DNA from 2 places in the Mesorhizobium sp. M0058 genome. Region 2 is predicted to be linked to the other one. Evidence: riboswitches for the same ligand, from Rfam matches in the RefSeq annotation. Region 2 holds a riboswitch; the other holds the start of a gene.
What was found. Region 2 has a riboswitch for thiamine pyrophosphate ahead of thiB (thiamine ABC transporter substrate binding subunit). Riboswitches for the same ligand answer to the same signal wherever they lie in the genome.

Region 1 (5,614 bases), on a different contig from region 2:
AACATACCCGAGTCCCACCACGTATTATTTCGTGACTATTTGGCGCCGGAACCTTCCCAGATATCGCGCGTTGCGGCGACTGTATTCGCGCTGCCTTATATATAGGCAGCCTTGAGTACGTCCACAGCATGGGTTGGGGGAGGAGCAGGACACCATGTCGAACAGAGAAATCGGAACGTCGGCCTCCCTGGGCCGACGCATCGCCGATCTGAAAGCCAGGATGCGAGACGCCAGCGTTACTGAACACGAGATGCAGACCTTCCAGAAGGTCGCAGCCATCATGGGAGGTGTCGAAGGCTCCCTACGCCTCGACGCCGACGACCTGATCGCGGCGTCCTTCGTCACCGAGGCGCTCGGCGATCCCGGGTCGAATTGAAGGTCAGAGCCCGTCGGCACCCAAGTGCCGGCGGTCGATGGCCCGGTTCGCAGCGCCGCGATGCCGGAGCGTGTCTGCACAGCCCGCGGCGGGGATTTCTTGCGCACTTTGAAGATTTCAGGCGAGCGGCCTCGACGGCGCTTGAAATATTGGGCTTCGCGTTCGTGCTTCTCGGCTGTCGAAGGTGCCGAGATTGTCGCCGTCCAGCCCTTGACCACAAGGGCTAAGCCAAACCGCCAAGGCGGCTTAAACGAAGGATCCGGCCAGCCGGATCCTTCGAAATATCCCGATGCTCCGGCATCGCCTTCAGCTCATCCTTGGTCCAACTGGTGACGGCGTGGACGTCCCGGGAAACTCTCGAAAGTCCGCGGTCGCTGCCTTACACGTCGTCGAACGGGCCGCCGCGCCTCGCCAGGTCGTGACCAATGGCGGCTTCCTCGGCGTCGTCGGGCAAGGCATCGTCACTGTCCTGGTAGGGGTTGTCGTCATCCTCCTCGGGCAATTCGCCTTCCTTCTCGACACCGGTGGTGTCCGGCAGGCTTTCCTCATCTGCTCCGTCGGGCAGGACCGTTGCGCCACGCAGCGCATCCCAATCCTGCCGGCGCGGCGTCGGCGCTTCCACCTCGTCATTGGCGATCCTGTCGCGGGCATCGTTTTTGCTCGGTGGCGCCTCGACCCCGTCATTGGGTTTTCTGTTTCGTTCTTCCATGATTGCCTCCTCCGGGCGGCTTTGCGTCGAGAAGGTGGAACTCACTTCCGGCTGTCAGGTTCCGGCAACCACTCCATCTCCGTGGAACCAATTGCCGCCAGTCTGCTTTGCCAAGGACTAGTCTGCTTTGCCAAGGAGATGAATCCAGAGGAGCTGGACCATGAAGACTTTCCCCCTCATCCCATGCGTGCTGCTCCTGGCGCTGGCCGACCCGGCGGCTGCGCAGGACAATGGCGACCAGCACGGCCCTGCCGCGCCTTGCCAGGCGCAGCCTCAGGACGATGGTCAGAAGCCGCCGGTCGCCAATGGCGGCGGCGAATCGACCAGCACGCTCGGTCCCTGCGGCGGCGTGCTGCAGCCGCCGCCCAGTGGTGACCAGGGTATGACGCAGCCGCCGCCGGATCAGGGCAAGACGCCGGTGATCAAGCCTGGCGAGGTGCCTGCGCAGCCGCCGAAGCAATGACCTTTTGCTTGAAACTTCACGGCGTGGCACGAAGGCGGTCGGTTCCGGTCTTGGCCGGGCGACGCGGTCACCGGATCAATGCCGGCGCCGGCCGCAATCGCCACCGGAATTGGAGCCGTGCATCATCCATGTCGAAGGTCTCCTGAGGGATTGTGCTTCAATGCGAATCTTGCGGGTGCGGGTTCTGCTGGCATGACCGGGAAGCCGATCAATTTAGTCTCCGCTTGCGGAACAAGACCGTACCGGCTGCGTTTGCCTCCAGGAGCCCGCCACCTCGATCTGCGCTGTTTTCGCCTCATGCGGGAACACGGCGGAGCTCGCCAACAACGACAGGAGACGAAGATGAAAACCATCCTTATTCCCGCCGTCGCCGGGCTCGCCATGATCGCTGGTATCGGCATTGCCGCCGCCGACGAGGTGATCGTCACGCAGCCGGCACAGCAGCAGGTGATCATCACCCCGGAACAGCGCACGGTCGTGCACCAGTACGTAAAGAAACATCCGCTTGCCTCGGTCAATCTGCTCGGCGTCGAATTGAATGTCGGCACTGCCTTGCCTGACACTGTCGAGCTGCAGGAGGTTCCCGACGTTCAGTACAGATACGCCGTCGTCGACAACCATACCGTGTTGGTCGACCCCAGCACGCGCAGGATTGTCGAGGTGGTCGAGTAACGCTCGACAACCTAACCATTCATCGGTGATACGGCCCTGTCGTTCTTCCCAAAAGGGCGGCAGGGCCGAATGACGAACATGATGAAAGGAGAATTGCCATGTTGCCGCATGTCGAGACCCCGAACTCCGCCAATGTTGCGGCGTGTTGCGACAAGTTGCTGGCCGAGCGCAACACGGCGCTGTTATCGATGAAGGAAGCGATCGCGCTCCTGCGGGAGCGCACCGGCACCGATCGTTCGGATGCCGACCTCGCGGGGCTGATCGTCAAGAAAGCGGCGCTGCTCGGCGTTGCGGTGATTTCCGACCCGCGCTGAGATGTCTCGTCACTCAAGACGCCGGCCGAATTTTCGGCTAATGTTTTCGTGGAATCTGGACCAACCGACCGGACCCAACCACGGAGGCTTAAGTGACGGACGACAAACAGGACCGCATTCGCCAGCGCGCGCACGAGATCTGGGAAAAGGCCGGCCGGCCTGAAGGCGCGCATCAGGAACACTGGGAGCAGGCCACGGCTGAAGTCGATGGCGCGGTCGCCAAGCCCAAAAAGGCGGCGAAGAAAGCTGACGCCAAGCCCGCCAAGGCAGCCGCCAAGCCAAAGGCCGCGAAGCCTGCCGCCGCAAAGTCCGGCAAAGCCAAATCGAAATAAGGCCAGAAATAAGGCCAGTCGAAATAAAGCAAGGCCGGAATTCGCTGGCCGGGCCATCCTTGGCGCCCGCCGTTCAGGCGCGCCCGAGCCTCTCAACCTGACGAATTGCGCCTGCGACGGGCAGCGCAATTCCTTGTGTTTGGCGACAGCCGCCCCTCATGCCTCCCAGGCATAACTCGACAGCGCAAAGCGAATCCCGGCAGCTGTCATGGCCAGTTCGCATTCGGTGATCTGGCGCAGGTGGCGCAGATAGCGCGTTACAGTCTGTGGCAGCCAGCCGGCGCAGGCCTCGACATAGGCGCGGCTGTGAACAAGGGTGCCGGTCGACAGCCTCTCGTCCTTCTCGGCAACGACTTTCAAATATTGGCGGATGAAGCGGATGTCGTCGGCGATGTCCTGGCTGGCCATTCGCCAGGCCCCGGCGAGGCGTTGGCACTGATCGAATGACAAGGGCAACAAAGGCGGCGGCAATAAAGGCGGCGGCAACGACGGGGGTGACAGCAAAGGACGAGAGAGATCGGCGAAAGCAACATGGTTCGCTGTGCTCAAGGACATTCCTCTCTGCGAAAAGAGAGATCGTACTTTATGTACGAACGAGCGTCAAGCCAATTTCGTACGGTTGGGACGATAACGCAACGAACTGACGAGTCGTCTGTTAACGCCCGGGCGCCCGGCACGTCTGGCCCAAAACACTTTCCCGCAGTGCCTCAACAAACGGCTTCCCCAATGCCGCGAACGGTGCTTTAACCCGCCCATCCACAGGGGTGCTCCGTATCGTCGGGGCTGAGATGAGGGCGGCAAGCCTTCGGACCCTAAAGCTGATCTGGATAATACCAGCGGAGCGAGGCGGGCGATGTTTTCAGGCGCACAGATTTCCCTTTATCCCATGACCGACGATTTCGTCGGCGTCATCCTCGGCGCGCTCGGCGCGCTCGATCCCTGGCGCGACCGGCTGCGGATCGAAACCGATGACATCTCGACCCTTATGGTCGGGCCGCCCGAGGTGCTGTTTCCCGCCATGCGCGACCTGTTCGTCGCGGCGGCCAAAAGCGGCAAGCACTGTGTGCTTTCGGCGGCGGTCTCGCGCGGCTGTCCGGGCGAGCCCGACGATCCGATCTGCCGCTCCGACGAGACCGGCGGCCCCGCCATTCCGCTGGACGAGCGCAAGATCGCCGCGATCCGCGCTGTCCAGGCCACGCCGTCGACCGGCCAGCCGGTGGCGGCGCAGTTCTCGCTCTACGTTATGGGCACGGGCGACCATATGGACGAGATCTACGGCTGCATCGATTTCCTGAAACAGTCCGGCGTCTTTGAGCGCTCAAAGAACTTCTGCACCAAATTGCGTGGCGATGCCGGTGCGGTGTTTGCCACGCTCAACGAGGCCTTCTGCCGCTTCGGCCCCGGGGCCGGCCACGTCACCCTCGACATCACGATCTCGGCGAACAGCCCGAGCGCCGTCTGAGCCGCGGCTCAAGCGTCGTTCCTTGAGGATATTGCCGTGGCTGGTTTATCTGACCCATTGCGTGGAGGAGATGCCTCTGACCCCTCAGCACAAAGAGGAGGGGAGCCATTGGCGATTGGCGAAGACCGCGATGCCCACGAATCTCCCCCCTCGAGCAGGAGATGGCCGGCAGGCCAGAGGGGGTCCCAGCGCGTGGAGCGCCGACGTCCTTTTCGCATCGGCAAGGCGTGGGCGCTCTATGCGAGACGACCCCCTCTGTCGCCTTCGGCTAATCTCCCCCCTCGAGGGGGGAGATTAGCCGCAGCCATCGCCAAGACCATCCCCGCCGCCTGCGCCTCCGCCCTGCTCCTCGCGGCGTGGGAGCTCTACGCCCGCTATGGTGGCGCTGCGCCCACCATGCTGCCGGCGCCGTCGCGCGTGCTGCAGCAGGCCTGGGAGCATCGCGCTGCCCTTGCCGACAACACGCTGCCCACCATCCGCGCCACATCAGCCGGCTTCGCCTGCTCGTTGGTCGCTGCCTTCGTGCTTTCGGCGCTGGTCGATTTCTTGGCCCCGCTGCGCCGCGCGCTGTTTCCGCTGCTGATCGTCAGCCAGACCTTGCCGCTGGTCGCGATTGCGCCGCTCATCGTGCTGTGGTTCGGCTTCGGGCTGATGCCAAAAATCTTGCTTGTGGCGCTCGTTACCTTCTTCCCGATGATGGTGGCGCTGGTCGAGGGTTTTGCCGCGACCAGCAAGGCGATTTCGCAGATGCTCGCCACCATGGGGGCAGGGCGCTGGCGCATCTTCTGGCTGGCGCGCCTGCCTTCGGCGCTGCCCTATTTCTTCGCCGGGCTGCGCATCTCCATCACCTACGCCGTCGTCGGCGCGATCTTCGCCGAATATGCGGGGGCGGCGAAGGGGCTGGGCATCTACATGCTCAATGCCAAGAACAACTTTCGGCCCGATCTGGTGCTCGCCGCGGTCGCCGTCAGCGCCGCGCTCACGCTTGTCTTGTTCGCCATTGCGGTGCTCGTCCAGCGCTTCGCCATGCCTTGGGAGAATGCAGGGAGCGAAAGCCGCGACGGCAAGGTTGAAGCTGCAGAAGAGAACCGTCAATGACGCGGCTCGAACTCCGGGACATCAGGAAGAACTTCGGCGCGCTTGAGGTGCTCGCCGGCATTTCGCTTCATGTCGCGGCCGGCGAGTTCGTCTCCATCCTCGGCCCTTCCGGCGCCGGCAAGTCGACGCTGTTCCAGTTGCTGACCGGCGCGCTGAAAGGCGAGGGCGACATGCGCTTCGACGGCGCA
Region 2 (5,614 bases):
CAGTTCGCCCAGGCGGCGCATGTTGCGTTTGCGGCGAGCCGTCACGCCATAGCGCAGCCAATGCTCCTCGCGCACGATCTGGCGGCCGAGCTTGTGCTGTTCGCGCTCTTCCTCTTCCAGCACAAGGTCGCGCCATTCCTCGAAATGGCCAAAGCCCTTGTCGAGGCGGCGGGTCTGGCCACGGTCGAGCCAGACAGTGGCGCGCGAGACGCGTTCGAGGAAGCGACGGTCGTGCGAGATGACGATCAGCGCCGAAGACGTCCGGACAAGCTCTTCTTCCAGCCATTCGATGACCGACAAATCGAGATGGTTCGTCGGCTCATCAAGCAGCAGAATATCGGGTTCGGGCGCCATGACGCGGGCAAGTGCTGCGCGGCGCGCCTCGCCGCCGGAGAGATCGTTGGGGTTCTCCGTGCCGGCGAGGCCGAGATGCTCCATCAGATATGTGGCGCGGTAGGGATCGTCGGCAGGCCCAAGCCCGGCCTCGACATAGGCGCGCACATTGGCAAAGCCGTCCATGTCGGGCATTTGCGGGAGATAGCGCACCGTTGCCGAAGGCTGGCGGAAGACCTCGCCGTCTTGCGGCTCGATCAGACCAGCAGCAATCTTCAGGAGCGTCGACTTGCCGGAGCCGTTGCGGCCGACGAGCGCGATCTTGTCACCGGCGGACGCCGTCAGTTCGGCGCCATCGAGCAGCGGCGTGCCGCCAAAGGTCAGTCTTATGCCGTCGAGGTTGAGAAGGGGCGGGGCCATGTCAGCTTTCAGGCAAGGGGTAGGGGTGGGCGAGCAGCAGCGCGCGGCCATGGCCGAGCGCGATTTCGAGGCCGCCCCCGGTCGTGTTGGACTTGACCTCGTTCGAGATGGTCAGCGACGAGCCGAACACGACCTCGACATGGTCGAGCGGCCACTTCGCGCCGGACACGGTGAGGCCCGAAAGATCGGAAAAGCCGAGCACCGAAAACAGCGTTCCGTCGGCATAGTCGAAGCCGGCCTTGCCAGGCAGCAGAGGGGCGCCTTCCTGCGCTCCGCTGGTCAACAGCAATTTTGTGCCGGCCTCGGCCAGCCGCAGGCTGAGCGCCAGATGGAGGAAGGCGTGGTCGGCGCGCTTGCCGCCGAAAGCGCCGGCCAGCACCAGGCTGGTGGCGCCGCGTTCCAATGCCGCCGCGATCGCCAGTTCGCCATCGGTCTTGTCCTTTTCGGGAGGAAACACCTCCCGCGGCACGGCGGCGAGATCGGCAGGCAGGTCCGCCGGCACGGAATCGAAATCGCCGACCCACAGCTCCGGCATCACGCCGAGCAGGCGGGCATGATCGATGCCGGCGTCGGCGGCGATGACGCGCGTGCCCGCGACCTGGCGGTCGAGCCGCGGCGTGCGGACGAGATCGCCGCCAAGCAGGATGGTGAATGTGCTCATATCCGCTGGCCCTTACCAGCCCCGCCGACGAAACGGAAGGCCGAGCGGCACCGTCACTCTTTGTTGGAGCATGATCTTTTTCCGGAAACGGATTCCACTTTCCGGGATCACGCTCGGGCAAACTTCCACTTGCGTGGCACCTTGGCCGGGCCTATGTGTCGAAACGCTCTAACGGGGTGCCGGACGCGATCTTCGCGGACCGGCTGAGAGGCAGTCTCGCCAACCCGCTGAACCTGATCCGGTTTGTACCGGCGGAGGGATTAGACGCTTCGGACAGCCCGACGCCTCAATTCCTTTCAACACGAATGAAGGAGGCGCCGATGCGCATTTTTTTGTCCCGTCTTGTCCCAGCGCTTGGGCTTGCTGTTTCGCTACTGGCAAGCCCTGCGTGCGCGCAGGAAAAACTCACGATCTATACCTATGAGAGTTTCACTGCCGACTGGGGTCCAGGCCCCCAGGTGAAGAAGGAATTCGAGGCCGAGTGTGGCTGCAGCGTCGACTTCGTCTCGGTGGCCGACGGCGTCGCGCTGCTCAATCGCGTCAAGCTCGAAGGTGCGTCGACCAAAGCCGATATCGTGCTTGGCCTCGACACCAACCTCACCGCGGAAGCCAAGGCTTCCGGCCTGTTTGTCCCACATGGCGCGGTGGCTGAAAACAACGTGCCGGGCGGCTGGAGCGACGACACTTTCGTGCCCTACGATTATGGCTATTTCGCCGTCGTCTACGACACCGAGAAGCTGAAGAACCCACCGAAGAGCCTGAAGGAATTGGTCGAGGGCGATGCCGCCGACAAGATCGTCATCCAGGATCCGAGGACGTCGACGCCGGGCCTTGGCCTGCTGCTGTGGGTTAAGTCGGTCTATGGCGACAAGGCGCCGGAAGCCTGGGCGAAACTCAAGGGCAAAGTGCTGACGGTGACGCCGGGCTGGAGCGAGGCCTACGGCCTGTTCACCAAGGGCGAGGCGCCGATGGTGCTTTCCTATACGACGTCGCCGGCCTACCACATGGTGGCGGAGAACACCGGGCGCTACCAGGCGGCCTCGTTCGAGGAAGGCGAGTATCTGCAGATCGAGGTCGCCGGCATCACCACCACGGGCGCGAAGAATCCGCTGGCGGCGAAGTTCCTGGCCTTCATGACCGGGCCGAAATTCCAGGATGTCATTCCGGAGACCAACTGGATGTTCCCGGCCGGGAAAACCGACAAGCCGCTCAATCCGGCTTTTGATAGGCTGGTCAAGCCGGCGAAGACCTTGCTGTTCAGCCCGGAAGAGGTCGCGGCAAATCGCAAGGCCTGGGTGGATGAATGGCTGGCGGTGATGAGCAAGTAGATTTGGCTGTATAGTCAAAAGATGAGTGCTCTACGGCGCCCCCCTCTGTCCTGCCGGACATCTCCCCCACGAGGGGGGAGATTGGCCTTTACGTTGACTTTCGCCAATCTCCGAAGCTGCAGGAATGAGCGGAGCGCTAAAACCGCCAATCTCCCCCCTCGTGGGGGAGATGTCCGGCAGGACAGAGGGGGGCGCGAAGGAACGCGACGCCCGGTAAAGAGTGCAACGCTCTGACCCCCGCATCACGGCCGGCATTGTCGCGCTTGCGGCAATCGCGCTGCTGATCGGTGGCGCCTTCGCCGGCCTTATCCGCGAAGGCGCGCACGACCTTTCCGGCGCCGCGTCCGCCTTTGACCTCTATCTCCTGCGCGTTGTCCGCTTCACGCTCTGGCAGGCTGCGCTCTCGACTCTGCTTTCCGCCGTACCGGCGCTCTTCGTCGCCCGGGCGCTGTCGCGGCATCCGCGCTTCTTCGGACGCGGCTTCATCCTGCAGCTATTCACTGTGCCCCTTGCCTTGCCGGCAATTGTCGGAGCGCTGGGAATACTGGCGCTCTATGGCCGCGCCGGTTATTTCGCCGCGATCGGTGGCCAGAGCTGGCCCGACATCTATGGGCTGTCGGGCATCCTCGTCGCCCACGTCTTCTTCAACCTGCCGCTGGCCACCCGGCTGTTCCTCGAAGCGCTGGGAACGGTGCCGGCCGATCAATGGCGGCTGGCGAGCCAGCTCGGCATGGGGGCGAGGCCAGCCTTCCGGCTGATCGAGTGGCCGGTGCTGCGCGCCGCGCTGCCGGGCGTCGCCGGGCTTGTCTTCATGCTTTGCATCACCTCCTTCACCATCGTCCTGATCCTCGGCGGCGGGCCGGCGGCGACGACGCTGGAAGTCGCCATCTATCAGGCGCTGCGTTTCGACTTCGATCCGGCGCGAGCGGTGACGCTGACGGTGCTACAGATCGCGCTGACTTTCGCCGTCATGCTGGCGCTGACGCGGCTCGGCGCCAATGTGACCGGCGACGCCAATTTGCCTGTCGCGCCGCGCCGCTATCACTTGGCCGGCAAAGCAGAAACAGCGTTCAACGCCGTCCTGATCGTGCTCGCCTTGCTGTTCGTCGCCGGACCAATGGCGGCCACCGTCGCGTCCGGCCTCGGCGCCGATCTCGGCCGGCTGGCGGGCGAGAGTGCCGTGCGTCAGGCGACCCTGACCAGCGCCGGTCTCGCCCTCTCGGCGGCGCTACTTTCGGTGGCGCTGTCGCTGTCGCTGATCATGGCTCGGCGGGCACTGTCGCTGCGCCGCCGGTCCAGTGCCCGTTCATTGCTCGAACATGCCACCGACACCGGCGCCGGCTTCGTCCTCGTCGTGCCGCCCATTGTCATCGGCGCCGGCTGGTTTCTCCTGCTGCGCACGGTCAGCGATGTCTTTGCCATCGCGCCGGTCATGGTCGTCATCGTCAATGCGGTGATGGCGATGCCCTTTGCCATCCGCGCGATGCGCCCGGCCTATGATGCGGCGAGCGAGCGCCACGAAAAGCTGTGCGCGCAGCTCGGCATTGCGGGCTGGAACCGGCTGCTTCTGGTCGACTGGCCATCGCTCCGGCGGCCGCTGGCCACCGGCTTTGCCTTCGCCATGGCACTGTCGCTCGGCGATCTCGGCGTCATCGCGCTGTTCGGCAGCGATTCGGTACAGACCTTGCCCTATCTCCTGCTGGCGCGCATGGGCAGCTATCGCACGGCCGATGCTGCCGGGCTGGCTTTGCTGCTCGGGGCGGTCTGCCTTGCATTGGTGGTCGCGGCAGACTGGCTGGGACGGGGAGAGAGATCGTGACGTCCGCTGTGGAGAAAGGCACGACTGTCCGGCTGGACAAGGTCTCGTTCAGCTATGGCGAAACGTCATTCCTGTTCGATGTCGAATTCCATACATCTAAGATCACCGCCATCATGGGGGCAAGTGGTTCGGGCAAATCGACCTTGCTCAATCTGGTGGCTGGTTTCGAGACGCCGGAGTCCGGTCGTGTGCTGATCGGCGGCGCCGATGTCGGCGCCGAGCCGCCTTCGGCGCGGCCGGTGTCGATGGTATTCCAGGAAAACAATCTGTTTGCTCATCTCTCGGTGGAGAAGAATGTCGGGCTCGGCCGCTCGCCATCGCTCAACCTGACCGACGCCGATCGCGCCGCAATCGCCGAGGCGCTTGACCGCGTCGGCCTGGCCGGCAAGGAGATGCGCCTGCCGCGCGAACTCTCCGGCGGCGAAAGGCAGCGCGTAGCGCTCGCCCGCGTTCTGGTGCGCGACCGGCCAGTGCTGCTGCTCGACGAGCCGTTCGCTTCGCTCGGGCCAGCACTGCGCGACGACATGCTCGACCTGGTGGCCGGCGTTCATGCCGAGCGGGCGATGACGGTGCTGTTCGTCACGCATCAGCCGGAAGACGCTCGCCGTATCGGCGAGCAGATGGTTTTTCTGGACAATGGCAGGGTTGCCGCGACGGGACCTGCCGCCGATTTTTTCGACGGCACTGGCCCTGAAGCGTTTCGGCGCTATATCGGCGCAAGTTCGGGCGGATCACGCGATATTGCCCGGAAGCGGACATAATTTACGACCAAACCGGCTACAGGTGATGTGGCGCTTGCTTGCCATGGTCCAGCTGATGTGGCTAGGTCCGCTTAGTACTGGTCCGGCACGAGCCGTGATTTGCCCCCTACAGCGCCGCATCCGGCCGGATGCGTAAACGCTGTAGGTTTTTTGATGTGTGCAGGATTGCCAACGAAAACCGATTTTTCGCTGGCGCGGACCCCGGTCCAAATCATGCGCCGAGAGCTGAAGGAACGCCGTGCTGCCGACCGGCACTGACACTTTGAAACGCAGACCGCTGGTGCGCTTCCTC

Region 1: it holds a riboswitch for thiamine pyrophosphate, as region 2 does, so the genes downstream of both, NKJ75_RS26660 (YkoF family thiamine/hydroxymethylpyrimidine-binding protein) here and thiB (thiamine ABC transporter substrate binding subunit) in region 2, are expected to answer to the same signal.

The regions. Positions count from the first base shown of each region.
Region 1 is NZ_JAMYUQ010000017.1:118,768-124,381, reverse strand. It holds gene NKJ75_RS26695 (hypothetical protein) at 155-376, shown strand; gene NKJ75_RS26690 (hypothetical protein) at 756-1,085, opposite strand; gene NKJ75_RS26685 (hypothetical protein) at 1,246-1,548, shown strand; gene NKJ75_RS26680 (DUF1236 domain-containing protein) at 1,891-2,220, shown strand; gene NKJ75_RS26675 (hypothetical protein) at 2,319-2,534, shown strand; gene NKJ75_RS26670 (DUF2934 domain-containing protein) at 2,627-2,866, shown strand; gene NKJ75_RS26665 (hypothetical protein) at 3,023-3,274, opposite strand; TPP riboswitch at 3,617-3,729, shown strand; gene NKJ75_RS26660 (YkoF family thiamine/hydroxymethylpyrimidine-binding protein) at 3,720-4,328, shown strand; gene NKJ75_RS26655 (ABC transporter permease) at 4,584-5,426, shown strand; gene NKJ75_RS26650 (ABC transporter ATP-binding protein) at 5,423-5,614, shown strand, end outside.
Region 2 is NZ_JAMYUQ010000008.1:124,648-130,261, reverse strand. It holds gene NKJ75_RS15505 (ABC-F family ATP-binding cassette domain-containing protein) at 1-753, opposite strand, end outside; gene NKJ75_RS15500 (thiamine diphosphokinase) at 755-1,414, opposite strand; TPP riboswitch at 1,577-1,691, shown strand; gene thiB (thiamine ABC transporter substrate binding subunit) at 1,735-2,742, shown strand; gene thiP (thiamine/thiamine pyrophosphate ABC transporter permease) at 2,963-4,561, shown strand; gene thiQ (thiamine ABC transporter ATP-binding protein) at 4,558-5,322, shown strand.